Regions from separate parts of the Cupriavidus sp. UBA2010 genome, predicted to be linked through region 2. Evidence: predicted binding sites of a transcription regulator. Region 2 holds the regulator's gene; the other holds the start of a gene.

Region 1 (16,225 bases), on a different contig from region 2:
CGCACAGGTCGCCAAACCCGATGCGATTGCGCGCCAGCAGCACCAGGCGCGGTGGCGGCATGGTGTCTTCGGGCGCGGCTGTCAACGTGAAGCGGCTGCCGATGATCAGGTTGAACGCATCGGCAGCGGCGGCGCGGGCTTCGAGCACGCGATGACGGCGCGCGGCGGCATCGGGGTCATCGTCGAAATCGTCCGGCGACAGCGCATCCTCATCCCCCGCATCCCCCGCATCCTCCACACCTCCTGCATCGCTCTCTTCGTCGCCGGTGTCGAGGTCGAATACCGACAGTTCCTCCATCTCGTCGACATCGCCCGCCGTCTGCCCCGCGGCAAGCCGCCGGGCGCTGCGCGTTACCGCCTCCCACATATCCTCGCGCAGCACCTTGATCGCATGATGCGCGCGGGCGGTGCCGGCCACCGAGCATTCATCGGTCAGCGCCAGCCCGCTGTAGCCCAGTTGGAACGCGCGAGAAATCAGTTCCTGCGGATGCGAGGCACCGTTCAGGAATGTGAAGTTGGAGATGCAGTGCAGCTCGACGTAGTCGGGCAGCGACGGCAACAACGAAGACAGGCCGGACAGCACGATCAATCTCCTGGCATCCGGCGGGCTCAGGCAAACAGCCCGTGCAGGAACCAGCGGTATTCGCCGCCGTCTTCCTGCCCGTCGCGCGTGGGATGCCCCGGGCGTTCACGATAGACCCAGCAACGCAGCCCGTCGTCGCGCTCGGCGATGAAGTAGTCGCGCATGGCCAGGCCACCATCCCACCAGCCGGCCTCGATGCGTTCGGGGCGCGTCAGCATCACCAGCGGGCCCTCATGAACGGGGCGATGCTTGTGCACGCGCAGCGGCAATGGCGATTCCAGCAGCCATAGCGGCCGTTCGGGCGGAGTCGTGCCTCCGTTTGTCGTGCCGTTTGTCGTGCCCCGGGCGGGCGGTTCGTCGACAGGCGCCCATTGATTGGCGCGCTCGGGCCGGTGATCCGCCAGTGGATGCGGTTGCAGCACGTTGTCGCGCCCTAGCCGCGCCACCAGCGTATCGAGCAGCCGGCCCAGTTCCGCCGGTTCGGCACCCGGTTCCGGAAACAGCGAGTCGCTTTGCGGTACGCAAATTTCCATCGCCTCCACGCGCAACGCCAACCCGCCCACCGGCGCATGAAAGCGGATCTTGTCGAGCTTCTCGCGCAGTAGCTTCGACAGATGCACGGGATCGCGGCTTGGCTGCGCCAGCCTGAGCGGCACCGGCGTGCTGTCGGTGTCTTCGCCCAGCCGGTAGCGTTCGTGCTCCAGCATCAGCACGCAGCGCGTCACGCCGGCCTGCTGCACGGCCAGCCAGCCCGCGAGCGCCAGCAACAGCCGCTGCGCCCCGGCCAGCACGCCCTCGGCCGACTCCACGCGGCCTGGCAGTTCCATGCGCTGCGCAAACGCCGGTGGCGCCTCGAACCAGGCAAACCCGGACGAGATCTGGCCATAGGCCTGGTCAAGCCGCGCCAGCAATTCCGTGCCGATACGGCGTGACAACCCCGCGCGCGGCAACCGGCGCACCTGCCCCAGCGTGCGGCAGCCAATGCCTTCGAGCCATTCGGGATCGGCCAGCCTGTGCAGGCATTCCACCGGCAGGCGGTCGAGCAGGTGCGTCATGCGGGCGGCACGCACCGCGCGGCGCGCGGGCCGGACAATGCCGCGCGACGTCTTGCGCAACGGCTGACGCGCCAGCCATGCGGCGCCCTGCGCCGTGGTACCGCTGCCAATCTGCGCAAACGTGCCCAGTTGCCGCACACGCGCGCGAATCGCCCGGCACAACGCGCGATGGCCGCCGAACAGGCGCAGGCTGGCCGTGACATCGAGCATCACCGTGGCCGCTTCGGGTTCGGCATCGATCGCCACGGCCGGCGTGAAATGCAGCAACGCCAAAGCGGCCGAGGTCATCAATGCGGACTCCGCCGCGAGATCGCGATCGAGTTGCACCACATCGGCCGACAGCGCCTGCACGCCGCCGCGCCGCATTCCATAGCGCACGCCCAGCGCCACGGCCGGGCCATTGGCCAGCACCACGCGCTCGTGCTCGATCACCGCCACCGGCAGCGCCTGATGCAGCGTTCCGGTATGGGGTGCGGGCCGGGGATCGGCGGACGCACCGGCGGACGCACCGGCGGACGTAATGGCAGACGCACGGGCAGACGTAGCGGCGGGCATACCGGCATCGACCGGCTCAGGCCAGCTCGGTTGCAGCGCGTCCAGCGGCAGGCGCGGCAGGTGCACCGCGATCCAGTACGCCGGGATGGCTGGCGCTGCCGCGGATGTCGGAGATATCGGGAACATGATGATCGGCTCCTGCCGGAGTTGCTGGAACGACCAGAGCGACCGGAACGACCGGAACGACCGGCGTGGGCACCGCGGGCACACCCGCGCGCCGCGGCACATGGAGCATGCCTTCCAGCGGCAACAGCAGCGGCGTGTCGCGTGCCGGGCCGCGCCGCTTGTGAAAAACGATGGATAGCAGATTGCCGGGCAACGGCGATAACGCCAGCCGCAGCATGGCCGGCGACGATTCGTGCAGCACGCGGATCGGCCGCAGCACCCACACCACGGTATCGCCGGCCTGCGCCAGCACCTGCAGACGCCGCAGCGCCTCTGGCCGCGCCGCCAGGAGCCAGACCAGCACCGCGCCGAACGCCTGGCTGCGCAACATCTGCTCGGCCGCCCACGCCATGTCGGCGCGGCGCGATGCCACGGTCGCACCCGCCTGCGGACGTACCCAGTAAAGCTGGCGCGCGGGCAGGCCACCGTCGGCCAGTCCTCCCGCCAGCCCTCCCGTCAATCCGGCCGCATTGGGCAGGTACGGGGGATCGACGAAACCGATGCGGCGCCCCGCCGCGGCCAGCGCGCGCAACGCCGGCATCAGCAGACGCAATTCGCCCGCGCCACCCTGGGCCAGCAGCAACTCGGTCACGGCGCCAGCAGGCCAGCCGCCGCCTGGCAGTTCGGCCGTCAGGGCGTCGTACCCGGTCGGGCACACGGGCAAGCGCCCGGCGCGGCCGAGCTGACCCGCGCGCCACAGCCCGGGGTAGCGGTGCTCGAGTTCGCTCACCGATGCACGGGGCGCGGAGGAGGAAGCCGCATGGCCCGCCATGACTGTCGGCGGCGTGACATGCGATGACACGGTCATGATGTGGATGAAGAGGCGCAATCGACTGGCGTTGCCCTCGTATTTTTACGAATACTGTATATTTATACAGTATCGAGACCGATGCAAGCCTGCAGCACGAATGTGGCGCGCTCACCGCCTGGAATGTGCGCTTGTCAGCGAACTGCCACGGATTCCCGGCACGAATGCAAACAAATGTCATGCACGATTGTGCAGTCCGGGGCAGGTACGCAAAATGCGCGACATGAAACAACGGAATACGCGCGATTGCGTGCATCTGCTGATCGATGGTCTCAAGCGTCAAGGTCCGCTGCGCCGTGACGTGATGGCCGACGCGTGTGGTCTCACCCCCGAGGAAACCACGCGCGCGCTGAAGGCCGCGCGCCAGATGAGCGTGGTCGATCACGTGCCCTACGGTCCCGGCACGTTGCCCGCCGCCATCGTCTACCAGCTCACGGGCCGGCAGCTCCCGCCCGCCCGCAAGAGCACGCGCGTACCGCGCGCGCCCGACGACCGCTTCCAGCCGCTGCTGGAGGCCTGGTGGAACAGCAGCGAACTCGATCACGTCGATCGCGCGTAACCACGCTCATGCGCTCGCCGGCCCGCACCGGGGAGCTGGGGAGACTTCAATCGGGAATCAGGAGCGGGGCTGTCTCACGATGACCGACTCGATGGCCGATTCAATGACCGATTCAATGGCTGATTCGGCGCCGTGACAGGCCGCGTAATGGTCGCAGCCCTCGCACGAGGGCTCAGGGCAAGGATGAATGTCGAGCCGCTCGCAGACGCGGTGATAGAAGAACTTCTTCCATTTCATGTCCGTGGTATTGGCCGCGAAGACCGGCCAGAAGACCTGCCGCAGCAACGCGGACACATCGTCGCGCCCGGACAGGCCCATGTCCTGCCACAAGTGCGTATGGCCGAAGCAGCCGCAGGCCAGCGCGTGCGCGGCCCAATGCACCAGCGGCACCAGCGTCCCTGCCGCGCCCGGCGTGCAGCCGTCCTCGAGCATCTCCACCAGATCGGCGAATTCGCACGGCAGGCTGTCCGGCGCCTGTGGTGGAACATCTGGCGCCCACCCCGCCTGCGCGGCCCCGGGAAAGCAGTGATCCAGCATGTGCCGGAACGCGTCCGGCGGCAGGCCGAGCCATTGCGCGAAGCGCGGCAGGCGCCCCGCGCAGGCAGACTCCAGCACCCCGGCCAACGCCCGTGTAACGGGATCGCCGGGTTGGGCAGCAAAGGCATCCAGCAACAGCAGTGAGCGGTTCATCGTGGCAGCAGTACGGCAGCGCGCCCGCGGAATGGCGGGCATCGCATCGCAATATAACCACGTATATAACGCCAGTCAAACCGCGAACGGCGTCCTACTTCTCGCGACGATAGCGAGCCTGCACGATCTGCATCCACTCGCCGTTGTCGGCCTGCATGAACGACGTCAGCGTGCGGTGATCGTCATCCACCAGGGCCACAACATCGCGGTACTTCGCCGTTTTTCCCTCGATCATATTGCCATCCGGGCCGAACGCCGGGCCATCGGCACGCAGCGTGAGCGTGCGCCCATCGGCCTCGAGATCGCCTTCGTAGACCCACATGTGGGTCATCATCGAACCGATGAACGTGCCGACGAAATGCTTGCGAACGGGGTCGTAGCCGAGCGTCATGATCGTGACCGCCGACCCGCAGCCCGGAAACTCGCCCTCCGCACGCGCCTGCACCCAGACGTCGCCCACCTGGCTGACCTGCTCGGGGATCTTCCATTTTTCAGGCGGCGCCTCCGGGCCCATCTGGGCCTCGCCTTCGCCTACCCACCTGCCGACGAGCTTCTGTAGCCAGCGGTGTTCGTTGGTCGCTTCGATCTTCATGCAAACGCCTCCTTGTGAGTTGCGCCGCTACTTGTGTACGGCGTACACAAAAGGTTAGAAGACGGGGTCGTCGATGTCCAACAAAAACCCGCAAGATGACAAAAATGTCATCTTGCGGGTTTCCGGTGTGGCAGGGTCAGCGCGGAAATTACTGGGGCAAACGCACCTTCGGCACGATGAACTGGTTACCGGGGGCGCGCATCACATCGCACTGCGCCTCGCCCTTGCGGGCCTGTCCGGACTTGTCCACGTACTCGATGCTGCCGACCACGCTGTAGACGTCTTCGGCCACGCGGCGAGTGGTGCCTCGCACCCAGCGAAACTGGTCGGGATTCGGCAACGCGGCCTTCACTGCGTTCATGCAGGCACCGGGCGCCTCGGGCGCTTCGGGCTTGCCGCCGCGCTGGCCCAGCTCGACGTTGACGGGCGCGTCGGCCGAGGATGCGGCAGGCGCCGCCATCGCGGTCACCGGCAGCGCGATCAATGCGAGCGCCGTCAGCACGCGGCGCGCTTGGATCGTCATGGTATGCACTCCAAACAAAAAAGGCCGGCACGCGCGTTGCATGCCGGCCGGTTGCCATTGTACTGGCGTACGGATCGAATGTTCCGGGTCGCGTTACACCGACTACACCGACATGTCGCGCGGCTCCGGCTTGCGGTCATCGAACCAGCGGTACAGCGTGGGCACCATGACCAGCGTGAGCAGCGTCGACGTAATCAGCCCGCCGATCACCACCACCGCCAGCGGGCGCTGCACCTCGGAGCCTGGACCCGTCGAGAACAGGAACGGCACCAGACCCAGCATGGCGATCGTCGCGGTCATCATCACCGGACGGAAACGCTGCGTGGCGCCGCGCACCACCGCGTTGCGCAGCGACATGCCCGATTCACGCAATGTACGGATGTACGACACCAGCACCACCCCGTTCAGCACCGCCATGCCCCACAGCGCGATAAAGCCCACCGACGCCGGTACGGACAGGTACTCGCCCGTGACGAACAGCCCGATGATGCCGCCGATCGATGCAAACGGCAGCACCGTGATGATCAGCGTGGCATACCGCACCGAGTTGAACAGCAGGAACAGCAGGAAGAAGATCGCGGCGATGGTAATCGGCACGATGATCTTCAGGTGGCCCATCGCGCGTTCCATGTTCTGGAACTGGCCGCCCCACTCGAAGTAGTAGCCCTCGGGCAGCTTGACCTTGCTCTCGGTGGCGGACTGCAGTTCGGCCACGAAGCCGCCGAGATCGCGATCCTTCACGTTGATCATCACCACCACGCGGCGCTTGGCCATTTCGCGGCTGATCTGCGCCGGGCCATCGGTCACTTCGATCTTCGCCACGCTCTGCAGCGGCACCTGCACGCCGTCGGGCGCCGATACCAGCAACTGGCGAATCTCCTGCACGTTGCTGCGGAATTCCTCAGGCAGGCGTACGGCCGCCGCAAAGCGACGTTCGCCTTCGAAGATATCCGTGGCACGCTTGCCGCCGATGGCAATCTCGATGATGTCGTGGATGTCCGACACGTTCAGCCCGTAGCGCGCAATCGCCTGACGGTCGATCTCGATCGACAGGTACTGCTGGCCCGAGATCCGCTCGATACGGATGTCCTGCGACCCCTGGATGCCACCTGCCACGCGGGCGATCTGGCCGGCCAGGTCACGCAGCGTCTCCAGGTCGTCGCCGAAGATCTTCACGGCGATATCGGAACGCACGCCGCTGACCATCTCGTCCACGCGGTCCGAGATCGGCTGCGCCATCACGATCTGCACGCCGGGAATGGCCTTGAGCTTCTCGCGGATCGCGTTGGCGATGTCGTCCTGCGTCCAGCCATCGGGCCACTCGTCGCGGTCCTTGAGGCTGGCGATCGGCGTCGATTCGTTCTGGCCCTGCGGGTCAGCCGGGCTTTCGCCACGACCCACGCCCGAGACCACCGACTTCACGCCCGGCACTTCGAGCACCAGCTTGTTGGCCTGTTTCTCCAACTTGATCGACTCTTCCAGCGAGATGTTCGGCACACGGTCGATAGCCGGCACGATCGAGCCTTCCTTCATCTCCGGAATGAACGATGTACCAAGCAGCGGCACGATCATCAGCGTGGCGATGAACACCCCCACCGCCGACAGCACGGTCTTCTTGCTGTTTGCCAGCGACCAGTGAAGCATGCGCAGGTAGTAGCGCTTCATGAACGCGATGACGCGCGTGTCGTGTTCGGCGCCGCCCTTGAGCAGGTACGACGACAGCACCGGCGACAGCGTCAGCGACAGGAACAGCGAGATCGCCAGCGCGATCGAGATCGTGAAGGCCAGCGGCGCGAACATCTTGCCTTCCATGCCGGACAGCGTCATCAGCGGCAGGAACACCAGGATGATGATGCCCACGCCCACGATCACCGGCGTGGCCACTTCCTGCACCGCCTTGACCAGCACTTGCGTGCGCGTCAGCCCGGTTTTCTCCGCGTGGCCGAGCCGCTCGAACGCGTTCTCGACCACCACGACCGAGCCGTCGACCATCAGGCCGATGGCGATGGCCAGCCCCCCCAGCGACATCAGGTTGGCCGACAGCCCCACCTGGTTCATCACGATGAACGTCAGCAATGGTGTCAGCACCAGCGTGGCCAGCACGATCACCGAGGAACGCACGTCGCCCAGGAACAGGAACAGCACGATCACCACCAGCACCACGCCTTCGAGCAGCACCTTGGTGACGGTCCACAGCGCGGAGTCCACCAGTTCGCTGCGGTCGTAGTACGGCACGATCTGCAGCTTGCCCGGCAACATGCCACGCTCGTTGATATCCGCCACGCGTGCCTTCACGCGGCTCACCACTTCCTTGGCGTTGCCACCGCGCATCATCATCACGATGCCGCCGACGGCCTCGGTCTGGCCGTTCTTGACCAGCGCGCCCTGGCGGACCTCGTGGCCGATCGTCACCTGCGCCACGTCGCGCAGGTAGACCGGCGTGCCATTGATCTCCTTGAGCACGATGCTGCCGATATCGTCGACACCCTTGGCCAGGCCCACGCCGCGGATCAGGTACTGCTCGGCGTAGTGCGGCAGCACGCCACCGCCGGAGTTGGCGTTGTTACGCGCCAGCGCCTGGTAGACCTGCTGGATGTTGATGCCGTAGTGGCGCATCCGTTCCGGATTGACCAGTGCCTGGTACTGCCGCACGAAGCCGCCCTGCGAGTTGATTTCCGCCACGCCCGGGATCGAGCGCAGCAGCGGCCGCACCACCCAGTCCTGCGCGATGCGGCGCTCCGACAGTTCCTCCTGCGTCAGTTCGCGGTCGCCGTCGTCGGCGCGGTCCAGCGTGTACTGGTAGACCTCGCCCAACCCGGTGGAAACCGGCCCGAGCACCGGCGTCACGCCCTCGGGCATTCGGCCGGAAACCTCGATCAGCCGCTCCATGACGAGCTGCCGCGCGAAGTAGACGTCGGTCTTGTCCGTGAACACGAGCGTGATCAGCGACAGGCCCGCCTTGTTCAGCGAGCGCATCTCCTCGAGTCCGGGCAGGCCCGTCATCGACATCTCGATCGGCACCGTGACAAAGCGCTCCACTTCCTCAGGCGAGCGTCCCGTGGCTTCCGTGGCAATCTGCACCTGGACGTTGGTCACGTCCGGGAACGCATCGACGGATAGCTTCCCGGCCGCACGCAGGCCAAAGAAGAACAGCACCACGGCGATCACGCACACCACCAGCCGCTGCTTGATCGCGGCTTCAACAAGCGATGTCATCATGGCCGGTTACCCCTGCTCCTGCTGCTTGCGCTCGTTGTCCAGGTGGAACGCGCCTTCCACGACCACGCGGTCGCCAGGCTTGATGCCACTCTGGACCACACGCATGCCGTCGCTCTCCGGGCCCAGCTTCACCTTGGTCAGGCGGTACTGGCCGTCGCTAACCTCCACATAGACCTGTTCATCGTTGCCTTCACGGACCACGGCCGAACCCGGCACCACCAGCAGTTCCACCGGTTTGGCGGCGATCAGCATGGTGGCGAGCATGGCGGGCTTGAGACGGCCATCCTTGTTCTGGAGTTCGGTACGAACCAGCACCGTGCGCGACTGCGGATTCACGGTCCGGCCCACGTAGATCAGCTTGCCCGTGATGCGGCCATTGCTGTTGGCGAGTGACGGCACCTCGATATCGACGCTCTGCCCTTCGGCCACCTGCGCAGCCTGCTGCTCGGGCACCTCGGCGACGACCCACACGCGCGACAGATCGGCCACCGTGTACAGCGCGTCAGCCGGCTGCACCACTTGGCCCTGCGCCACGTTGCGCTCGACCACCGTGCCGTTGATGCTCGAGAACACCGGCGAGTACGACTCGATGCTGCCGCTCTTCGCCAGCGTGGCGATCGACGCGGCGGACATGCCGAGCACGCGCAGTTGATCGCGGTAGGCACGGGCCTCCGCCGCGGCAATCGCGTATTCGCTTTCGCGGCGCTGCAGTTCGGCACGGCCAATCACATCGGCGGCGAACAGTTGCCGCGCGCGCTCCGCATTGCGGGACTGCAGCGTGTTCTGCGCCTCGGCCTTCAGGAAGGCCATCTGGGCAGCGCCCAGTTCGCTACTGTGCAGACGGGCCAGCACCTGGCCCGCCTTGACCTCCTGGCCGAGCACAGCATAGAGATCGGTCACGCGGCCAGTCACGCTGGCGCCGATGCGCGAGACGCGCTGCTCGTCGAAGTCGATACGGCCCGCCACGCGCAACATCTCGCTGAATGGGGACGCGGCAACCGGCGCCACCTTGAGTGTGCGCTTGAGGTTCTCCGCGGGCTTGACGATGCCAGGTGGCAACTTTGGCGCCTCGGCGGCCGGGGCGGGGTCATCGGAACAGCCGGCCAGCGACAGCATCATCACGGCGGCGGCTGCAAAGGAAAGCAGGAATTGGGGACGCATGATCAGTTCAGATTCGGGAGATCGGGCATGGACGACGCCGGGGCGGTATTGACGCCCGGCGAGGCCGACATGAGCTTGTCAATCTGGATGGCGGCGACTTGCAGTTCGTACTGCGCGGCAATCAGCTCGCTGCGCGCGCTACGCAGCACGCGCTGGGCGTCGAGGTAGTCGAGAATGCCGCGCTCGCCGAAGCGATACGCGGACTCAGCCACGCCCAACGCCGACTCGGCCTCGCGCACGATGCCCGATTCGAGCGCCGTCACCTGGGCCTGCGCGATCTCGTACTGGCGATAGGCGGTGTCGAGTTCCTGCATCAATTCGAATTCACGCGCTTCGAGCGCCGTGCGGGCCTGCGTGGCCTGCGCCGTCGCCTCGCCCACCGGGCCGCTGCGGCGATCCCAGATCGGAATCGTCATCACCAGGCCAATCTGCGAAACATTGTTGTCGGGCTGCCGCTCGGAGCTGGCACGCACCGCCACCTCGGGCCAGCGCAGCGCGCGCTGGTAGTCCACGCCCAGCTTCGCGCGTTCCAGCTCGCTGCGGCGCTGGGTCAGTTCCGCATTGCTGGCCTGCAGCGTGTCGCGCAACGTTGCCAGCGGTGGCATGTCGGGCGCGTGCCCGAGGCTGCCGTCCAGCGCGAAGCGCGCGGGCATTACGCCTCCCACCTGCTGGCGCAGCGTGGCCTTGGCCTGGTCGACACGCAGCTCGGCCGTCTGCAGCGTCTTCTGCGCAGCCAGCAGTTCGGTGTCGGCCTTGATCAATTCATAGCGCGGGGCCTCGCCGACGTTCACGCGCACCTTCGCGCGCTCCTGGATCTGACGCGTCATGTTCAGGTCCTCGCGCGCGGCGGCCAGTTCGGTCTCGCGGCGCAGCACCTGGTAGTACGACGTCTTCACGCGCGCAGCCAGGTCGCTGCGGAAGCCTTGCCGCATTGCCTCGGACGCCTCCAGGCCACGGCCCGCCATCTGCTCGCGCAGATTGCGCTGGTTCGGGTAATCGAGTTTCTGGACGATTGCGTACGACGGCGCATTGCCGCTGGTCACGCCCGGCTGCTTGCCGGACAGGCGCCCATACATCACTTCCACCTGCGGGTTCGGATACGCACGGGCGCTGGTAATAGCAGCCGTGGCAGCATCCACATTGGCCTGCGCGGCTTCCACGCCCTTGTTGGTCGACTGCGCCAGTTGCAGCAACTGCGGCAGGTCGAACGTGTCGGGGGCTGGCGTGGTAGCGCGCGGCATGGCCCTGGCGGCGAGCTTCGCCGCTTGTGGCGAGGCAGCCCCGGGGGCGGCGGTAACGCCGGCCGGCACGGGCTGCGCGGCCCAGGTCGGCGCGCTCATCAACGACAGCGCGGCGGCCCAAGTCAACGTTTTCTTGGTCTTCATGTCAGGATCGGTCGAACGGTACGACTGCCCCGGCGCCTACACGCACGTTTCCCGTCACACGCCCCGCCACCGAACATCGTTCGGCAGGCGGGCACGCATGGCGTCAGACCGCGACGGCAAGCGTCACGGACGTGTGTGGGCTCAGGGGCAATGAAGGCGCACCGTGCGTGCAGTCAGCACGGACGGTGCGCCTGAGCGATCAGACGAAGGGTCTGGGCGGCCGGAACTGGCCTTCGGACTGGAACTTGCCGCGTTCCGTGAGCGTGGGCAGCACGACATCGACGGATTGCGCAAGCTGGAATGCGGGAAGGATGAATAACGCGCTGGTCTCGTCGACCGCGTCGAAAAGATCGAGCGGATCGAGCAGATCAGCCGACCAGATATTGCAGTACCCCGGCGGCGGACCGTCATCGAATTCCGCCTCGTCACCGAAGTCGGGATCTCCCGGCAGGGCAAGCTGCGCGAGATCGTCACCGGTGGCGAGCCTCGCATCGTAATCGGGTATGGCCACCTCAACCTTCGCCGCTTCCGCTTTCGCCGCTACCACCTTCGGCACGGCCGAGCGCACGTTCGCCGCTGCCGAGAACGACAGCGCGGACAGGCACAAGGCAGTCAGCAGGAAGAGGACGAAACGCATCAAATCGGGGGCGTGAAAAGCGGATAAAAATCACATTTCTTGTGACTGATACGGTACAACTGCGGCATCAGCCTGAGAATTGTGATATTGCGGCACAGCATTGTAACCGACCGCAACAATGGACCCGGCGGAGGGCGGCAAGTTCCTTTGGCGGCTCCAACGACGGATCGGTGTGGAGCATCCGCGCGGCGCGCCGGGGCGGAGCCACCGCCGCGAATGCGGTGCGGATCCCGCTTCAATCCGGCGTCCCCGATTCCACCGCATCACCGTTTTTTGCCCTATGCCAATCGCTGGATTGGCATACCTGCCAAGTGTCCGGGCATGTCAGAATGACGCCTTCGGGCCAGATCGGACTGGATCGGGCCAGATGAATCCTGGCTTTCCCGCACACATCGACTGTCCTGGCACCCAATGAAAATACACGGCAAGACCGCCGCGGAGATCTTCGACTGTGTACGCACCCTGACGCAGTCCCGGCAACTGCTCCCCGGAACGTCTCTTCCCCCCGTACGCGACCTGGCCCTGGAACTGGGCATCAATCGGAACACGGTGGCCGCGGCCTACAAGCGCCTCGCCATGGCGGGCATTGCCGTGACGCAGGGGCGGCTTGGCACGATCATCCGCGACCAGTACGAGCCGGGTGAGCAGGAAGGCACGCTGGCGGGCAGCCCCCTGACCGATCTTGCCAGCGGCAATCCGAATATCGAGTGGCTGCCGGATATCTCGGCCGCGCTGCAGAGTCGCCCCTACAAACCGCGGCTCTATGGCGAACCCACCGTCAATGCCGGGCTGGAAGCGTATGTGCGGAAATGGTTCGAGCCCGACTGCCCCACGCCTTTCGAAGTCAATCTGGCGCATGGCGCCGTCGATGCCATCGAGCGGCTGCTCAACGCGTATCTGGTGGCTGGGGACAAGGTAGCGGTCGAAAATCCCTGCTTCCTGAGCAGCATCAACATGCTGCGCGCCATCGGACTGCAGCCGATCGGCGTGCCCGTGGATGCGGAAGGCATCCAGGCAGAAGGTCTGGCAAGCGCCCTTGCCAAAGGGGCTCAGGCTGTCATCCTGACGCCGCGCGCGCACAACCCGACGGGCTGCTGCCTGAGCGAGAAGCGGGCGCGGGCAATCTCGCGATTGCTCGCAAAGCATCCCAATGTGCCGGTAATCGTCGACGACCATTTCGCCCTGCTCTCTGGCGCCTCCTACCACCCGGTGATTCCTCGCAGCACCTATCGCTGGGCCGTGGTGCGGTCCTTCACCAAGGCACTGGGCCCCGATCTTCGCGTCGCCGCGGTTGCCAGCGACGTGGCCACATCCCGGCAGCTACGCTTGTGCCTGGCGCCCGGAACAAGCTGGGTCAGCCACCTTCTGCAGGACATCGTCGAGGTCACCGTCACCCGCCCCGAGACCATCGGGCTGATCGACAAGGCCCGGAACGACTACGCCCGACGCCGGCAGGCGATGGAGCAGGCGCTGGACGCTCAGGGCATCGGGCACATGGCGCAGGGCGATGGCTTCAACCTCTGGGTGCCCTTGCAGCGCGACGACCAGGCCATCGCCCTGGCACTGGCCCGGCAAGGCTGGCTGGTCCGGCAAGGGAGCGTTTTCTCCGTGCAGGATGGCGTGCGGGGCCTGCGCATCACGATTTCCGCCATCGAACCGGCACAATGCGAACGGCTGGCGCAGGACATCAGGCGCAGCCTTGGGTAGATCGCCGTCACCACGGTGGCAATACAGTGATTCCCTGCCGTAACAACGACACCTTGCGACGATACCGGGCAGAAACGGTACAAACAGTACAAACGGGATCGTTCCACATTAGAATTCTGCCCCATGAAACAATCAGCGGCCCGATGCGTTGCACCGGGTCGCCCCAACGCCCGCCTCCATGTCCTTTTCGGTCCTGCTGCAACGCCTCGCCCCGCTACACCTGCTGACCCGTATCGCAGGTCAACTGGCGGATTGCCGTCAGCCCTGGCTCGCCCAGTACCTGATCCGCACGTTCGTGCGCCGGCACAAGATCGACCTCGATGAGGCATTGGTCAGCGACCTCACCACCTATCCGACGTTCAACGAGTTCTTTATCCGCGCGTTGCGCCCCGGCGCGCGCCCGATCGCCGCAGCAGACTGGACCAGCCCGGTGGACGGCACGATCAGCCAGATTGGGCGCGTCGAAGCCGGCCAGATGATCCATGCCAAGCAACATGCCTACAGCGCCACCGCGTTGCTGGGGGATGCCGCCCTCGCGAAACAGCTGGAGGGTGGGTGCTTTTCCACGGTGTATCTGAGCCCCCGCAACTACCACCGGATTCACATGCCGTGCGATGGGCGCCTGCTGGGCATGCGTCATGTGCCCGGCAAGCTGTACTCCGTCAGGCCAGATATCGTTGAAGGCATCGACGGACTGCTCGCCATCAATGAGCGTCTGGTTTGCTGGTTCGAGCATCCGCAGCACGGCGTCTTTGCGCTGGTGCTCGTGGGCGCGGCCATCGTCGGGCGCATCGCCACGGTCTGGCATGGCCTGGTGGAGCCCAAGCGATCCGGGCAAGTCTCGGAGTGGCACTACGCCGACGGCGCTACCGCACCTCAACTGAAGGATCTGCTCCAGGGTGTGGAGATGGGGCACTTCCAGCTCGGCTCGACGATCGTGTTGCTGATGCCGGGATCGGCATGGCAATACCATCCGGACTGGCAGGTCGGACAGCCGGTGCGGCTGGGTCAGGCAATTGCCAGCCGGGGCTGAGTCGTCCCGCATTCGCCCCACAATCCGCCCCACAATCCGCCCCACAATCCGCCCCACAATCGCCCCACAACCGCCCCACGCACCTGACCGATTTCAGCCCTGGATGTGCTCGTCCAGGGAGGTCTTGACGAACAGCGGCTCGATGCCGAGCACCCGCACGCCACCGGGGCCGCTTTCCACCACACGACGCTCATCCGTTGCCACAAGCAACTCGAGTCGATAGCCATCCGAGGCACCTAGGCGGCCCGCAATGTCCTTGACGGCCTCCGCGGCCCACGGTGTGCCGGAATCGAAATGGCCCAGCAGCCTGTCATGGCGCCAGATGTTGAGTCGATACGTTTTCATCGGATCACTCTCGATGCGTGATACAGGGGGTCGACGGCAATTGAAGCTCCAGGCTTTGCGCGCGACGGGTGGCTTCCAGAGCGGTCACCACGTGGTCGCTGGCGCTGGCCGCAGCCTCAGCCAGCGGCATTCCTTCCAATAGCCGCGCGGTCAACTTCGCGCTGAACAGGTCTCCGGTGCCCTTGGGTGACACCGGGATGCGGGGATGGCTCAGCACCTGCGCATCGTGCCGGGTAACGATGAGCAGTTTCATGTCGTCGTGTCCCCACGTGCCGGGGGCCGCGCTGGTGACCACCATCCATTGCACGCGATCGGTCAACAGGCTGCGCGCGGCGGCGACGACCTGCTCGACGCTGTCGGCGGAACGGCCACTCAGATGCCCGAGTTCGAAATCGTTCGGCGTGAGTCCATGCGCCAGCGGCAGAAGCAGCTCGCGCACGGCCTCGACCATGCCATCCGCGACATAGATCCCGGTGTCATGGTCACCGATCACCGGGTCGACGATCACCTGCACATCCGGGTACTCGGCCAACACCTGATTGATCCAGCGGGATAGCACGGCCACCTGCTCCGGATTGCCGAGATAGCCGACCAGGATGGCTTTCAGGCGCTGGAGCGCGCCACGGGCCGACAGGTCGCTTAGATATCCCCCGAACCAGTCGGTGGGTAGCGCCCCACCGTGCAGCGTCGGGTAGTGAGGGGTGTTGCTGAACATGACCGTCGGCACGGCGGCCACGTTCAGGCCATGCGCACGCAGCGTTGGCAACGCCACGTTGTTGCCAACATGGCCATAGACCACCTGCGACTGTACGGACACAACGTCCATGAAGATGGGACGCAGCGCGTCCCCGGAATCTGTCTCAGCAGACATGGATCATTCCCTTGCGATGCAATTCAGCGTGTGCCATCAACGTTCGTCTTGAAGGCCGGAGCGAGCAGCACTCATTGTAGGGTCGCCCTCCTCCGCCTCTGGCCAGTAATGGCTATCGGGCGTAGATCTGGCGCCAAAAATTGCCTGACCAACACGCACGACCGTGGCGCCTTCCTCGATAGCAATCTCGAAATCCCCGGACATACCCATCGAAAGCGCCTCGAGCCCGATGCCGACGGGCGCATCCTGCCGTAGCCGCTCGCGAAGCTCGCGCAGCAGCACGAAGCACTGGCGTACCCGCTCGGCTTCCGCCGACAGCAGCGCCAGCGTCATGAGC
Region 2 (16,225 bases):
AACGGCAACGTGTCGATCAGCACTTGCACTGGCCAGGTATCGGTATCCGGCAATAAGGCAATCGCCGGCTCGATCAACTTGAGTTCCGGCAATCCGACGATCGGATCGTTCTGCATCGCCAACAACGCCTACGTGGTCGGAATCACGACGGTCACGTTCGCCCGCAGTGCGATAGTCAACGGCAACCACACCACGCGCCGCATCGAGATCAAGGACGTGCAGACGTTCAACGTCACCGGCAATACGGCAAAGACCAACACTTCCGAATCGATCATCTGGATCAATCCGGTCACGGCAGCAAACATCCTGGCCGGCGTGATCTCCAGCAACAACGTGCTGATCCAGACCGGCACTGTTGGCGCTGGGTTCGTGACGATTGGGGGCGGCGTTACCAACGTCACCGACGTGAACAACAACAAGGTCACCACCAACTGGAGCTAAACCATGAAGCGAATCCTATGCGGAGTGCTCGCCGCTCTGCTGTCATTCACCGCGGCGGCCACAACGCTCTCCCCGATCCAATTGCTGAATCCGGCCGGGTCGACGATCGGCCAGGCGATCCTTTCCACCGGACCAAGCACGCCGCCGGTGTGGGGTGGCGTCACGCTGTCGAGCGTCACCGGCACGCTTGCTGTCGCCAATGGCGGCACGGGCGCCACCACTGCGGCGAATGCGCGCACGAACCTTGGTGCTGCTGCGACATCCGGCAACCTATCCCAGTTCGCAGCTACCACCTCGGCACAGCTGGCCGGCATCTTGTCGGATGAGACTGGCACCGGCGCCGCAGTATTCGCGGCCTCGCCGACCTTCTCTGGCACAGCAGCCTTTGCTGGTATCACGGCAACGTCTGGCACCGTGAACGGCAATGTGTCGCTGAACTACACCTCAGCGGCAACACAGCGCTCGATCAACTGGACCAACAGCGGATCACCGCGGTGGTTTTTGCAGAACGATGGAGCCACCGAAAGTGGGTCGAACGCAGGCAGCAACCTGATACTGTCTCGCTTCAGCGATGCGGGCTCATTCATCAGTAACCCGGTCACAGTGAATCGAGCCAGCGGCCTGACCACCTTGACATCATTGACTGTTACCGGCGCGATCACGCCGTCCTCCACCGCCGGCATCGTCGGCACCACCACGAACGACAACGCGAACGCTGGCAGCGTGGGCGAGTACGCCACGAACTCGGCAACCAGCATCAGCATGACATCTGGCACCCCCGCCACCGTCACAAGTTTGTCGCTGACCGCTGGTGACTGGGACGTTTCCGGGGCAATCACGTACTCGCCGGCTGCAAGCACAACGGTTTCGTCTATCGCCACAGGCATCAGCACCGTTGCGGCAACGCTTCCGGCGAACAACACCGGCGCATACAACCTGCTGGTTCTCACCTTCGCGACCGGCTCTGCGCAGGTCCACGGCACCCAGGTAGTACGGGTCAGCGTTGCCAGCACCACCACCGTCTATTTGGTTGGGTCGGTGACATTCGGCGTCAGCACCCTGACAGCGAACGGATTCATCCGAGCGCGCCGTGTTCGATAAAACAAAAACGGGGTCATTAATGAAAAAAGAAGTCGTCACCGCCGCAGCCCAGACTTCTCCAGCAGTGCTGGGTGACGTTTGGCTGTGGATCACAAACCACGAGCTGGCCTGGTTCGTCTCGTTGCTGACGATCATCTACATCCTCTCGCAGTTGTTCTGGGGCTGGGCAAAGTACCTGCGGAGGCGCGACGAATGAACTACGACAAGCTGAAGGCGCAGCTCGCTGTGGATGAAGGGACTAGGCGCCGTCGATACAGGGATTCGCGCGGATTCTGGACCATCGGCCGGGGCCACAACATCGACGCCGATCCGCACTATCCATACACGCTCGCGGATGAACCTCTGAATGACGCGCAGATCGATGGCCTTGAGGATCGCGATATCGCCGCTGCCGTTGGCGCATTGGATCAGTACGCCAACTGGTGGCGGGCCATGGAGGAACCCAGGCAGCGCGTCATCTGCAACATGTGCTTCAACATGGGGTGGGGAAAGCTGGCGGGCTTCGTGAATACCCTGCAGGCCATGCACTTCGCCAACTACGCCGCGGCGGCGCAGGGGATGAGGACGAGTCTGTGGGCGTCGCAGGTAGGTGACCGGGCCGAGCGCCTGGCCAAGATTATGGAAACGGGAGAAGGATGATGGACTGGTCAAAAGTCAAAAGTGCCATCGGCACTATCGCACCGTGGCTCGCCGGAACGCTCGGCACACCTGTGGCTGGCGTAGCGGTCAAGGCCATCTGCGATCTGTTCGGGCTGACGGGCGACAACGCGACGCCCGAGAATGTCACTGCTGCACTCGCCGGAGCGACGCCGGATCAGCTCATCGCGCTGAAGCAGGCCGATCTGAAGCATCAGGAGTTGATGACTCAGATCGGCTATGACCATCTCGACAAGCTCGCGCAGATGGAAGTGGATGACCGAGACGGTGCCCGCAAGCGTGAGATTGCCGTCAAGGATCGCACGCCGGCCCACCTGGCCTACATGATCATCGGTGGATTCTTCGGCGTCGCCACGGCGCAGCTGGTGGCCCTCATGGGATGGCCGGATGTCGCCGCCAAGATCCCGCCGCAAGGCTGGGTGATCATCGGCAATATCAGCGGCTATCTGGCAGCAGAGGCCAAGGCAGCGGCGGCCTACTACTTCGGCACGACCCAGGACAGCGGTCGCAAGACTGAGCTTCTGGCGCAACAGGCTACGGGAGTGCAGCAATGAACGCGCTGGGCCGCTACCTCATGAATTGGCTGCGCTGGCTGGACGAAGGCCTCAATGTCCTGACCGGTGGCGACGCCAACGAGACGATGAGCAGCCGAGCAGGGAAGGGGATGAGGGAGGGCAAACGCTGGGCCTGTCTCCTTTGCCGATTCCTCGATCTTTTTCAGCGCGATCACTGCATCCGCTCGATCAATCCTGACGACGGAGCCAACGCGACCATCCCGGACTGAGCGGTATACTGGCGTGAAAGAAGCAACGAAAAACGCACAATGCACGCCAGTCCCAACAAACTCGAATCCATCCAGGCGCTGCGCGCGGTTGCCGCGCTCTACGTCTTCCTCTTCCACACCAAGGCACCGCTGCCGCTCTGGTCGCCGGAATCTGCGGCGGCATGGATGGACTTCGTGCGCCACGGCTTCATGGGCGTGGACCTGTTCTTCGTCATCAGCGGCTTCATCATGGCCTGGGTGTGCGTGCTCTCCGGGAAATCCAAGGACGGCCCGCTCGCCTTCAGCGCGAAGCGGTTCTTCCGGATCGCGCCGCCGTACTGGATTGCTACCGTCGTCGTTCTCTACGTGCTAGGGCAGAAGACCGTGCACGATGACCTGCAGACGAGCCTGCTTTTCATGCCGTTGGACTTTGAGCCGGCGCCGTTTTATGGCTATGCGGTGCATGGTCTTGGCTGGACGCTGAACTACGAAATGCTGTTCTATGCACTGTTCGCCGGCTCGCTGTTGTTCGGCCGGTTTGCCTTGATCGCAGTCGTACTGACGATCGGTGGCCTGGTGTTCGGCGTTCCTTACTGGATGGGTGCCGAACTCAGCGCGAACCCTGGTCGCGTGCTGGATCTGACTGAGCCGTACTACCGGATGGCAACCAACCCGATGATGCTGGAGTTTGTGCTCGGCATCGCCGCCGCAATTGCCTACTGGCTGCTGCGCGGTAGGACGCCAAAGGCTATCGCTGCCGCCATCCTGGCGGCCGGTGTCGGCCTGATGGTCTGGCGCATGGGTTGGTATGACGGTGGCCATTCTCCTGTTGACTTGGGCGTGCCCGCCGCAATCCTCGTGCTTGGCGCCGCGCTGGCAGAGAGTGCCGGAATTCTGGCGGTACCCAAGCGAGCGGTCTGGCTGGGCGAGATGTCCTTCGCGCTATACCTCGTCCACTCCATCGTGCTCCAGTGGCTGAACCAGCGAATGCCGGCAGCGTCCGGGACTGGTGCGATCTACGGAAAGCTGCTGTTCGACTTCGCCGCAGTGCTGGTCGCCTCACACTACTGGTATCGGTTCGTGGAGACTCCCTCGATGCGGGTAGGGACCGTGCTCGCCAAGGCCATCAACCGCGTCAAGGCTGCGTGCCTGGCTGTGGCGTCGAGATCCACTGCGCTCACGACCCGCTAAATCTCCCCATCCGCCAAGATTGCTGTCAGCCACCTAGGGAGATTCTCAGAATCTGCGGGAGCGGGGAGATTTTCTGTCAAGCGGGATCAGGCCGGAATTCGTTGGAAGATCCCGAAAATGACCACGACTGCATGCCGTTTGCGGCTGGTACCATATTCCAACGAACTCACGCAACGCGTTGATTCTTAACGATTTTGGTTGCGGATTGTGATTCCTGTCGTCGTGGGTTCGAGTCCCATCAGCCACCCCAAAGAATTGTCGTCAAAACAGCGCCTCCGGGCGCTGTTTTGCATTTCGGCAAAGCTTCTTGTGGACGAGGGATAGGCGCGCTTGCGTTGGATCAACTATCCCCGCAATCAGTCGTACGTCCAGATTCGCCAGGGCTACTATCAAGCCATCGGACAACAGCCTCTCTCGCTTGTCATGGCTAAGAAGTTTCCCCTGCATCCCGCACACCCGGAGCGCGTGTGCTGGGGGTGCGACAAATTCTGTTCGACCGATGCAATGGGCTGTGGCAATGGCTCAAGCCGCACACAGCACCCCGCCGAATTGCTCGGCGAAGATTGGTATCTACATGGCGACTGGGGCATCGAGCCTCAACTCGATGCCCCAGCAAAGACCGGGCTTGGATAACCAGTCGGTCGATTTGATCGCTTCAATCCCCTGAAGCCGGTCTGCACCGCCCAAATGCAGCTTGAGCGGCGCAAACGCTCATGAAAGTATCATGATGACGACCATCCCCCAGATTGTCAGCAGGGTGTTGCCCACAGCGTAGGTCACGGTATATCCAAGGCCTGGCACTTGGCTTTTTGCCGTCTCGCAGATCATGCCGAGCGCAGCAGTGGTTGTGCGCGCGCCGGCACAGACTCCAAGCACGAGTGCCGGATGAAAGCGGAAGACGTACTTGGCCAGGTACATGCCGATAATCAGCGGAACCGATGTGGCGAAAATACCCCAGAGGAAGAGGCTGACACCGAGTTTCTGCAGGCCGGCAATAAAGCCAGGGCCCGCGGAAATACCGACGACCGCGATGAACACATTGAGGCCAACCGAGTTCATGAACCAAAGAGTCGGTTCAGGTATGCGTCCGAAAGTCGGGTGAATGGCCCGGTACCAACCGAAGATAATACCCGCGATCAGCGCGCCACCTGCCGTGGAAAGCGTCAGGGGAATACCGGCGACGTTGATCACGATGGCGCCGATAAATGCGCCGACGGTAATCGCCAGCGACACGAATGCCACGTCGGTCACCGTCGTCGGGCGGTCGATATATCCGACATGCTTTGCCGTTGCATTGATGTCCTGCGTGCGGCCGACCACGGTGATGACGTCACCGCGGTAGAGCTTGGTTTTCGGCAGTACGGGGATGACTGTTTCCGTTGGTCCGCGCTTGATCTTCTTCAGGAAAATTCCACGCGCACCGGGCCACCGAGACATCTCCTGCAGCGTGTGGCCATCAACCTCCTTGTTGGTGATATAGATGTCCACACCCTCCGTCTGCACATTGAGCAGTTCTGAGTCTTCCACTTCCCGGCCGCTTGGTCCCAGTCTGGCAATCAGTTGATCGCGCTTTCCGCCTATTGCGACGATATCGCCAGGCTCCAGAACGGTATCGAGTTGTGCCTCGATAATCTTGCCGCCTCGGCGAATGCGTTCGATAAAGGCGCGTACGCCTTCGGCCGTGCTGGCCTCCAGTTCGGCTACGGACTTGCCGATGTATGGGCTGTGGGGGGCCAGCGCGTAGGCTCGCAGCTCAAACTCATGCCATTCGGTGCCTTCTCCGTCTGCTCCGGCTCCAAGTTGCTGCTCATAATCCTTGCAGGCAGCTACAAGGTCGATGCCAAGCAGTTTGGGGCCGATCTGCGCCAGGAGAATTGCCGAGCCGACTGTACCGAAGATATACGTGACCGCATAGGCGATCGGCATGCCGTCCAGAAGCTGTTTGGCCTCTTCCGGAGATCGGCCCAGGCGATTGATGGCATCAGTGGCGAGACCCATGGAAGCCGAGATTGTCTGCGAACCCGCAAACAATCCGGCTGCCGACCCGAGATCGTATCCGGCGACCATCGCCGCAATGATTGATGCGGCGAGACACAGCACCGCGACTATCGCAGCAAAAATGGCTTGGGGAATGCCATCCTTCGCAATGCCGCGAACGAACTGCGGGCCGACGCCATAGCCCACCGCAAACAGAAACATCAGGAAAAAGACGGATTTCACGTTCGCGGAGATCTTCACGCCGAGGATGCCGATGACGATCGCCACCAGCAGCGTCGATGTCACGGCGCCCAGGCTGAACCCCTTGTAGCTCTTCCCGCCTACCCAGTAGCCGATTCCCAGTGCGAGAAAAATCGCGATCTCGGGGTACGCCTTGAGGGTGGAGACAAACCAGGTCATAGCCTACTCCTGTATTTGTAGACTGATTAGTCAGAACTGCCTTGCCGCGACCGGGTTATTTCTTTTTCGGCTTCTGCGTCTTGCCGCCGGACTCCTGGTATCGCGCCAGATATTCGTCGCGCAGCTTGCGCACCGAGCGCCCGATCTTCACGTAGTCCTCTTCATTCAGATTGGCGAGCGAAACGCGACCAGAGGGGTGACGGGTGCCGAAGCCACCGCCAGGCAACAGGACCACGCCGGCTTCCTCAGCGAGTCTAAACAGGAGCTCATGCGGCTGAATCGATTCGAGCAACCATTTGACGAAATCGGCGCCGACTTCGCGGCTCATTTGTTCGACATCGAGCAGCGTGTAGTAGTCGACCACGTTCTCGTCGACGGGTTCCGGCGCAACGCCCATGCCGCGATAGAGCGCGGCCTTGCGGCTTCTGATCAGCCGCTTCATGGTTTGCTTGTAGTGGTCGGCGGAATCCATCAGCGAGAACAGGGAGAACAGCACCATCTGCACCTGCTGCGGCGTGGAAAGACCGGCGGTATGGTTCAGTGCCACCGTGCGGCTGTCGGCAACCACTCGGTCGATAAAGGGCAGCTTCTCCGGTTCGGTGGTGATGGAGGAATAGCGCTTGTTCAGATCCTTCTGAATATTCTTGGGTAGGTTCGCCAGTTGCTCGTCGAAGAGATTCGACTTGTGGGTGGCAATAACGCCGAGGCGCCAGCCAGTGGCACCGAAGTACTTGGAGTACGAATACACCAGGAGCGTGTTCTTGGGACACATCGCAAACAGCGAGACGAAATTGTCGGCGAAGGTACCGTACACATCGTCTGTCAGGAGAATCAGATCTGGGCGTTCTTCAACGATGCTGGCGATGTATTTCAGGCTTTCATCGCTCATTTTTACGGAAGGCGGATTGCTGGGGTTCACCAGGAAAAACGCCTTAACCTTGGGATCTCGCAGCTTGTCGAGTTCCTTCTTCGGGTACTGCCATCCACTTGCGGGGTCGGCATCGATCGAAACCTCGGTCAGGTGGTATTCGGCCAGTTCCGGAATTTCGATATACGGCGTGAAGATCGGCATTCCCAGTGCGATCGTGTCACCGGGATTGATCAGATGATTGACCTTCAACGAATTGAAGAGGTACGTCATCGCGGCGGTTCCGCCTTCCACGGCGTACAGGTCGAAATCGCCCAGGAACGGATGCGCGCCAATCATTTCCTTGCGGATGTACTGTTTGACGATCTTCTCGCTCAGTCGGAGCATCCGGTCGGGAACCGGATAGTTGCAGGCCAGGATCCCTTCGCACATTTCGTACAGGAAATCACCGCCATCCAGACCGAGCTGGTCGCGCACATACGATACGGCCCCGGTCAGGAACTTGACGCCGGGAACGTCCTTGTGCACGCGGGCATAAAGGTCGAACCGCTCCTCGATACCTGCGCGTCGCGGGAAACCGCCGACACCTTCTGGCAAATACGAAAATGACCTTTCCGATTCGATCATGGCGAACTGGCCGAGCTGCCAGAAACCATGTCGCGGGATGGTTGCCAGAAAATTCGGATTACCTCGCCCGGCGTTTAGCATCAGGCGATTCGATACGCTTCCTGCCAACTTGATGAGTTCGTCCTTGAGTTCGAAAGGCGACAGGCTGGCGAGCCCTGACGTATCGTGCTTGGCCATCGTGCATCTCCTGAAGGTGCTGTGCGGTATAGGGGCGTGGGAGGGACGAAAGGCTTCAACCTCTCGTCATCGTCGGATCGAATGGGGCAAAACCATGCTGGGTTGGCGCTTTCCGCCACGATCGACGTTCTCGGTTGTTACCCTAGCCGGAGAGCGAGAAATTTTCATTGGCCCAAAGAACTACGAATGGCTAGGAAAATGCGCGACGTCGCGAAATCGGGCAAGTAATCTGTAAAGATCAGGAATTGCAGATGCTGCGGAGGAGAAGGATGACGCTCAGATTTCACGAACTCTCTCCCGATGTGCGGGAGGCTCTGGAGTCCATTTGCGCCAGGCACGGATTCGTCCCCGAGGATTTCGAATTCGCGGTTGCGAACGCGCTCAATCCGGGGGAGGGGGCTGCTGCGGATATGGTGACTGTCGAACGCGTGGTCGGCGGTCAGTTGCAGAAATACAAAGGAGGCGCTGGCGGGGCTGCGACCTGGCTGGCTGCCTTTGAGGCAGACCTCGCGTCCGATTGGTTCGGCGCGCCGTTGGCCGATTAATGTCGAGTCAGATTGATGATGGTCGGGCCCCGATCAGCGTCGGGTCCCGGGGCCATCATCGCCCGTACATGCAGCAATGCGCTGCAGTGCATGGTGACAGAAGAGAGCGGGCTGCCTCAATCAAGAGTTTTCGAGGAGGGTTCAGCAAGCTCGAGCATTCGGCAGATGGCGGCCATATTGCCGACCATGGTGCGGCGATGGGTGCCCTGGTAGACGCGAACGCCCTTGATCTGGCGGAAGGGGACCGGCTTGACCGGACGGCGGGATGCGACGGTTTCGGATTGCAGCATGGCAACACCTCGTAATTTGCGTTCAGCAGAAGTCCGCACCCGTCGTCCGTAAAGGACGGGGCGGCGTTGGCAAAGCAAAAGCGGGTGACCGGGGCAGGTGGCCAGCTGCCTGGGTCCGGAGAGTCAGAAGCCTGAAGATCTGATCAGGCCAACTGCGATACCCTCCAGGGAGAACTCATCACGTCCTGCATGCAAGACGATGTTCTGGAAGTCGGGGTTCTCGGCGATCAACTCGATCGTATCGCCGCGTTTCTTCAAGCGTTTGACGGTGACGTCATCGCCCAGACGGGCGACGACAACCTTACCGTTCGCAGCTTCGCTGGCTTTCTTCACGGCAAGCAGGTCGCCATCCAGAATGCCGGCGTCGCGCATGCTCAGGCCGCGAACGCGAAGTAGATAGTCGGGGCGCTCGTCAAAGACAGAGGCATCGACTTGATACTGCCGGTCGATATGCTCGGCAGCCAGAATCGGGCTGCCAGCTGCGACACGACCGACTAATGGCAATGTCAGTTGCAGCACACCCGCCATCGGTAACGAGAACTGATCGGGTCGTTCAGAGTCGCTACGCGTCACCTTCAGGCGAATGCCTCGCGATGCGCCCGGCGTCAGCTCGATCACGCCCTTGCGCGCCAGAGCCCGCAGGTGTTCCTCGGCCGAATTGGGGGAGGAGAAGCCGAATTCGGCGGCGATCTCAGCACGAGTGGGCGGAAAGCCCGTGTTGCGGATCGTGTCGCGGATCAGGTCGAAAATCTGCTGCTGCCGGGGTGTCAGGGTCGCCATGGGTCGCAGGTCTTGTGCCGAAGCACTGTATGTTTAAACAGTATGCTGTGATTTTATACAGTATCGGGTGAAGTGCAAGCACATTTTGCGCAGCCGGCTCAACACGAGTAGTTCCGTGGGGTGAGGCCCACGGGTTTGCCACGGGTTCGGCCAGGCGTTCGCGCAGTTACAATCGGCCCGCCTTCAAGCTCCGTCAACCCCGTCCATGTCCGTACTCCTGCCTCGTATCGTTGTGCTCGCGACTGGCGGCACCATCGCCGGTTCGTCCGCTAATCCTGCCAGTAGCGCGCACTATCAGGCTGCGACAGTACCTGTATCGCAACTTGTGCAGGCAGTGCCCGCGCTGGCAGATGTGGCGCGGGTCGAAGCGGAGCAGGTGGCGCAGGTGGACAGCAAGGACATGATGTTCGATCTCTGGCGGTTGCTTGCCGCGCGAATCGGGTATTGGTCCGCGCAGGCCGATGTCGCCGGAATCGTGATCACACATGGCACTGACACGCTGGAAGAGACGGCGATGTTCCTGCATCTGACGCAGGCTTGCCCGTTGCCTGTCGTGATGACTGCGGCCATGCGCCCATCGACATCGCTTTCGGCTGACGGGCCGCTGAACCTGCTCGATGCGGTGCGCGTGGCGGCAAGCCCGGCGGCGGTTGGCAAGGGTGTGCTCGTGGTCCTGAATCAGCAGATTCATGCCGCGCGTGATGTCGTCAAGGCGCATACGTCGGCTGTCGATGCTTTCCATTCGCCAGTTGCCGGTCCGCTTGGCTTTGTGCAGGATACCTACGTCCATTTCTCGCGCACCCCGGGTCCTGGTCAGGCGCCGCGCTTGCCGGTGCCCGCTGTATGGCCGTTGGTGGAGATCGTCGCCAGCTATGCGCAGCCGGGGAGGGTAGCTATCGACGCGATGGTGGCCGCAGGCGTGCTAGGGTTCGTCGTGGCCGCGGCTGGCAACGGTTCCGTGCACGAAACGCTGACGGCCGCGCTGGTCGACGCCGCGGCATGTGGTATAGCGGTGGCGCGTAGTTCGCGTACCGGTGCTGGTCATGTGGCAATCCCCGCACCGCCGCGACCGACAGGTGGCGTATTCGTCTCGTCGGGTGACCTCAACCCCTACAAGGCGCGCGTGCTGCTGCTGCTGGCGTTGGCTGACGACCCTTCGCTGGGGCGCGATGCGGCCCGGCTTCAGGCGCTCTTCGAGCGGTACTGAGGCAGGCCGGGCGCCGAATTCTTGCGCGAAGGCCCCTTTCCGGGCTATACTCGCGGGCTACTCAACCTTGCCGCACCGGACGTGACGCCCGGGTGGCTCATCCCAAAAGGAGCGTCAATGCGTCATTACGAAATCGTATTTATCGTCCATCCGGACCAGAGTGAACAAGTGCCGGCGATGATCGAGCGTTACAAGCAGCTCGTCACGTCGCAAAACGGCCAGATTCACCGCGTGGAAGACTGGGGCCGTCGTCAAATGGCCTACATGATCCAGAAGCTGGCCAAGGCTCACTACGTTTGCCTGAACATCGAATGCGGCAAGGACACGCTGGCTGAACTCGAACACGCGTTCAAGTTCAACGACGCCGTGCTGCGTCACCTGATCGTTCAGACCAAGAAGGCCGAGACTGCTCCTTCGCCGATGATGAAGGAAGTGCAGCGCGAAGAAGCCCGCAAGGCCGCGCAAACGACCACGGAAGGCCAGCCCGCCTGAGAGCGGACTGCTATGTCGCGGTGAACCAGCTTCGGCTGATCGCCACGCTCGTCGAGCGAGAGGCGTTGCGCTATACGCCGGCCGGAGTGCCCGTCGTCAACTGCATTCTGCAGCATGCCGGCGAGGCGCTGGAGGCGGAAACGCCCCGGCAGGTGGAGTTCGCAATCGTGGCCATGGGCATTGGCGCCATTGGCCAGCAGCTTGAGCGGTTGCCGCTCGATACGCTGCTCGATTGCGAAGGCTTTCTGGCCCGCAAGCACCGCAACAGCAGGACACTGGTCTTTCACATCACTCGATGTAAAGCATTCGAAAAGGATTGAATCATGGCATTCGTCAAACGTGACAACAAGAACAAGAAGCGCTTTCAGCAACAGAACCCGCTGTTCAAGCGCAAGCGCTTCTGCCGTTTCACCGTGGCTGGCGTCGAACAGATCGACTACAAGGATCTGGACACGCTGAAGGACTTCATCGGCGACAACGGCAAGATCACGCCGGCTCGCCTGACCGGTACCAAGGCTCACTATCAGCGTCAGCTGGATACGGCCATCAAGCGCGCCCGCTTCCTGGCGCTGATGCCGTACACCGACCTGCACAAGAACTGATAGTCCCAGGACCGCAAGGAGAAATACACGATGCAAGTCATTCTGCTGGAAAAAGTCATCAACCTGGGTAGCCTGGGTGACATCGTTCGCGTGAAGGACGGTTACGCTCGTAACTTCCTGATCCCGACCAAGCGCGCACGCCGCGCAACGCAAAGCGCCATCGCCGAATTCGAAGTGAAGCGCGCCGAGCTGGAGAAGGCCGCCGCCGAAAAGCTGGCTGCCGCTCAAGCTGAAGGCGAGAAGCTGAACGGCCTGACCGTCCAGATCACCCAGAAGTCGGGTGTGGACGGCCGTCTGTTCGGTTCGGTGACCAACGCCGACATCGCTGAAGCCCTGGCTGGCCAAGGCTTCAAGCTGGAGAAGGCTCAGGTTCGCATGCCGTCCGGCCCGCTGAAGGTTGTTGGCGACCACCCGGTCAGCGTTGCTCTGCACACCGACGTGGTGGTGGATGTGACCGTGGCCGTTCTGGGCGAGCACGTCTAAGCCGTACCCCGCGAAGCAGTGCGCCAGCTCGGTTTGGCGTACGCGATGCACAAAAAGGCAGGAGCTGCGCTCCTGCCTTTTTTGTTTGCGCGGCCTTCAGCGCCGCTATAATTGCCCCCCATGAACGCGCCCGCCGCAGATCCCCAACTAGACAGTCTCAAGGTTCCACCGCATTCCATCGAGGCCGAGCAATCGGTACTTGGCGGGTTGCTGCTGGATAACGCCGCCTGGGACCGGATTGCCGACTTCATTTCCGAAGCCGATTTCTATCGTTTCGACCATCGGCTGATCTTTCAGAGCATTGCCCGCCTGATCTCGGCGACCAAGCCGGCCGACGTGATCACTGTCTTCGAGATGCTCCAGGGAGCCGGCAAGGCCGAGGAGGTCGGAGGGCTGGCTTACCTGAACTCGCTGGCGCAAAACACGCCGAGTGCGGCCAATATCCGTCGTTACGCGGAAATCGTGCGCGAACGTGCGGTGCTGCGCAAGCTCGTGACCGTCGCCGATGACATCGCGTCGGCGGCCTTCGCGCCCAAGGGGCGTGAGGTGCGCGAGCTGCTCGACGAAGCCGAGTCGAAAGTATTCGCCATTGCCGAAGAGGGCGCGCGTGGCCAGAAGGGCTTCCAGGAGATCCAGCCGCTGCTGACGCAGGTGGTCGAGCGGATCGACGAGCTTTACCACCGTGACTCCACCAGCGATGTGACCGGCGTACCCACCGGTTTCATCGACCTCGACCGCATGACCAGTGGTATGCAGGCGGGGGATCTGATCATCGTGGCGGGACGCCCCTCGATGGGTAAGACGGCATTCTCACTGAATATTGGCGAGCACGTGGCCGTCGAGCAGGGGCTGCCTGTAGCGGTCTTCTCGATGGAAATGGCGGGCGTCCAGTTGGCCATGCGTATGCTGGGCTCGGTGGGGCGCCTCGATCAGCATCGCCTGCGTACCGGTCGACTGCTCGACGAGGACTGGCCGCGCTTGACGCACTCGATTCAGCGCATGAACGACGCGCAGTTGTTCATCGATGAGACGCCGGCGCTGAATCCCATGGAGTTGCGTGCCCGTTCCCGCCGTCTGGCGCGGCAATGCGGGCAGCTTGGCCTGATCATCATCGATTACCTCCAGCTGATGTCGGGTTCGGGTAGCGGCGAGAACCGTGCCACCGAGATCTCGGAGATCTCGCGTTCGCTGAAGGGGTTGGCCAAGGAGCTCAACTGCCCGGTCATTGCCTTGTCGCAGCTGAACCGCAGTCTGGAACAGCGCCCGAACAAGCGCCCCGTGATGTCCGACTTGCGAGAGTCGGGCGCTATCGAACAGGATGCCGACGTGATTCTGTTCATCTATCGCGACGAAGTTTACAACCCGGATTCGCAAGACAAGGGCACGGCCGAGATCATCATCGGCAAGCAGCGTAACGGTCCAATCGGCACCGTTAGGCTCACGTTCCTGGGTCAATTTACGAAGTTTGACAACTTTAGCGGTGGCCCGGCGTTCTTTGACAACGACACCTGATTCGCCGTGATTACCCCGCAGGGCGGCGCATACCTGTAAAATATTGCGCTTTGATGACAGCCGCCCTCGCGCGGCTGTCATGCAATTTGCCCTGCATCCCATTTGCAAAACAACCAAGCGCGGCCCTGAGGCGCGCCACAAGGACATTTCATGTTCGGTCGATTCATGCCCACTGAGGGCAAGTTCTTCGAATATTTCAACCAGCACGCCGATTGCGCGGTGACTGCAGCCCATGAGCTGGAGGCGCTGGTCAACGACCTGCCCAACGCCGAAGCCCATGCCCGGCGCGTGCAGGCCACCGAAAAGAAGGCGGACCGCGTCACGCATGACACGATCGACCTGCTGCACAAGACGTTCATCACCCCGCTGGACCGCGACGAGATTCACAAGCTCATCACGACCATGGATGACATCCTGGACCTGATGGAGGATGTGGCCGAGACGATTTCGCTGTACGACGTGACGAGCCTGACCGACGAGGCCCGTCGTCTGGCGGCGATCTGCGTGCAGTGCTGCGATCAGGTGAAGATTGCCGTTGCGCTGCTCGAAGACATGGGCAACGCCAGTGCGATCCTGAAGACCACGCAGCAGATCGACCAGCTCGAATCCGAGGCCGATCGTGTGATGCGCTCGGCGATGTCGAAGCTGTTCCGCGAGGAAACCGACGTCAAGCGTCTGATCAAGCTGAAGGCGATCTACGAACAGCTCGAGTCCATTACCGACAAGTGCGAGGACGTGGCCAACATCATCGAAGGCATCGTCCTGGAAAACGCCTGAGGCGCGTACTCGCATGCATACTGTTCAAATGAGCTTGTGGGTGATCGGCCTGTTGGTCGCGCTTGCGCTGCTGTTCGACTTCATGAACGGCTTCCACGACGCGGCCAACTCGATCGCCACGGTGGTTTCCACGGGCGTGCTCAAGCCGCACCATGCCGTGGCCATGGCGGCCATGTGCAACGTGATCGCCATCTTTATTTTCCACCTCAAGGTGGCAGCCACAGTCGGTACCGGAACCATCGACGTCAATATCGTCGATCATTACGTGATTTTTGGTGCCTTAGTTGGGGCGATTGCCTGGAACGTGATTACCTGGCTGTATGGCATCCCTTCGTCGTCCTCGCATGCCCTGATCGGCGGGCTGGTGGGTGCCGCGGTGGCCAAGGCAGGCACGGGCGCGCTGGTCGGCAACGGCCTGCTCAAGACCGTCGCGTTTATCCTGATCTCGCCGCTGCTCGGCTTCATCCTGGGTTCGATCATGATGGTGATCGTCGGCTGGACGTTCTTCCGCACGCCGCCGTCGCGCGTGGATCGCTGGTTCCGTCGCCTGCAACTGGTGTCGGCGTCGCTCTACAGCCTGGGTCATGGCGGTAATGACGCGCAGAAGACCATCGGCATTATCTGGATGCTGTTGATTGCCAGCGGTCATGTCGCAGTGGGTGGCGCTGCACCGCCGATGTGGGTGATTGTGAGCTGCTACCTGGCCATCGGTATGGGCACGCTATTCGGCGGTTGGCGGATCGTGCGCACGATGGGTCAGAAGATCACCAAGCTGAAGCCGGTGGGTGGCTTCTGTGCGGAGACGGGCGGTGCGATCACGCTGTTCATTGCTTCCGCGCTGGGTGTGCCGGTGTCGACCACACATACGATCACCGGTGCGATCGTCGGCGTTGGCTCGGCTCAGAAGATGTCGGCCGTGCGCTGGGGCGTGGCGGGCAACATCGTGTGGGCCTGGGTCCTGACGATTCCGGCCTCGGCATTTATGTCCGCCATTGCCTGGTGGATCGGTAAGCAGATTCTGTAACGCTGGCAAGCGCGAGCGGAATCCCAGTGACAAGCCAGGCTTCGTGCCTGGCTTGTTCGTTTACCGGTTTGCGAATGCGGCAATCGGATCGTCGTCGTCCGGGGTGGGCGGGGTGAGTGGGGTGGCTGGGGCCGAAGGGACCGGGCTGGGAACCGGGGTCATATCGAGGCTGCCGGCGGCCACGACACGCCGTGCGCCGTTGTAGCGCGACGCCCAGTACGACTTGGTCATGTCTTCCAGCCGGACGGTGCCACCGGTGGCCGGGGCGTGGACAAAGCGATTCTGTCCGAC

The links. The regulator LexA, encoded in region 2, represses DNA repair genes until DNA is damaged. The targets are predictions, from matches to a motif close to ACTGTATNNNNATACAGT.
Region 1: the regulator LexA is predicted to act here: its motif matches at 3,220-3,237, upstream of imuA (translesion DNA synthesis-associated protein ImuA).

The regions. Positions count from the first base shown of each region.
Region 1 covers NZ_DDCI01000023.1:121,068-137,292, forward strand. The annotation lists gene B2246_RS18205 (error-prone DNA polymerase) at 1-583, opposite strand, end outside; gene B2246_RS18210 (Y-family DNA polymerase) at 610-2,319, opposite strand; gene imuA (translesion DNA synthesis-associated protein ImuA) at 2,210-3,166, opposite strand; gene B2246_RS18220 (hypothetical protein) at 3,390-3,725, shown strand; gene B2246_RS18225 (nitrogen fixation protein NifQ) at 3,783-4,415, opposite strand; gene B2246_RS18230 (DUF1579 domain-containing protein) at 4,510-5,007, opposite strand; gene B2246_RS18235 (DUF2880 domain-containing protein) at 5,156-5,530, opposite strand; gene B2246_RS18240 (efflux RND transporter permease subunit) at 5,633-8,749, opposite strand; gene B2246_RS18245 (efflux RND transporter periplasmic adaptor subunit) at 8,756-9,910, opposite strand; gene B2246_RS18250 (TolC family protein) at 9,913-11,295, opposite strand; gene B2246_RS18255 (hypothetical protein) at 11,495-11,932, opposite strand; gene ptsJ (transcriptional regulator PtsJ) at 12,344-13,639, shown strand; gene asd (archaetidylserine decarboxylase) at 13,818-14,672, shown strand; gene B2246_RS18270 (cytoplasmic protein) at 14,766-15,017, opposite strand; gene pdxK (pyridoxine/pyridoxal/pyridoxamine kinase) at 15,022-15,888, opposite strand; gene B2246_RS18280 (YggS family pyridoxal phosphate-dependent enzyme) at 15,925-16,225, opposite strand, start outside.
Region 2 covers NZ_DDCI01000012.1:189,506-205,730, forward strand. The annotation lists gene B2246_RS08250 (hypothetical protein) at 1-441, shown strand, start outside; gene B2246_RS08255 (hypothetical protein) at 466-1,542, shown strand; gene B2246_RS08260 (hypothetical protein) at 1,532-1,738, shown strand; gene B2246_RS08265 (glycoside hydrolase family protein) at 1,735-2,181, shown strand; gene B2246_RS08270 (hypothetical protein) at 2,178-2,753, shown strand; gene B2246_RS08275 (hypothetical protein) at 2,750-2,983, shown strand; gene B2246_RS08280 (acyltransferase family protein) at 3,023-4,153, shown strand; gene B2246_RS08285 (DUF3079 domain-containing protein) at 4,577-4,786, shown strand; gene aspT (aspartate-alanine antiporter) at 4,865-6,550, opposite strand; gene B2246_RS08295 (bifunctional aspartate transaminase/aspartate 4-decarboxylase) at 6,606-8,222, opposite strand; gene B2246_RS08300 (hypothetical protein) at 8,492-8,767, shown strand; gene B2246_RS08305 (hypothetical protein) at 8,884-9,057, opposite strand; gene lexA (transcriptional repressor LexA) at 9,181-9,837, opposite strand; gene B2246_RS08315 (asparaginase) at 10,043-11,044, shown strand; gene rpsF (30S ribosomal protein S6) at 11,162-11,536, shown strand; gene priB (primosomal replication protein N) at 11,557-11,856, shown strand; gene rpsR (30S ribosomal protein S18) at 11,860-12,138, shown strand; gene rplI (50S ribosomal protein L9) at 12,169-12,621, shown strand; gene B2246_RS08340 (replicative DNA helicase) at 12,742-14,133, shown strand; gene B2246_RS08345 (DUF47 domain-containing protein) at 14,284-14,910, shown strand; gene B2246_RS08350 (inorganic phosphate transporter) at 14,924-15,934, shown strand; gene B2246_RS08355 (C40 family peptidase) at 15,995-16,225, opposite strand, start outside.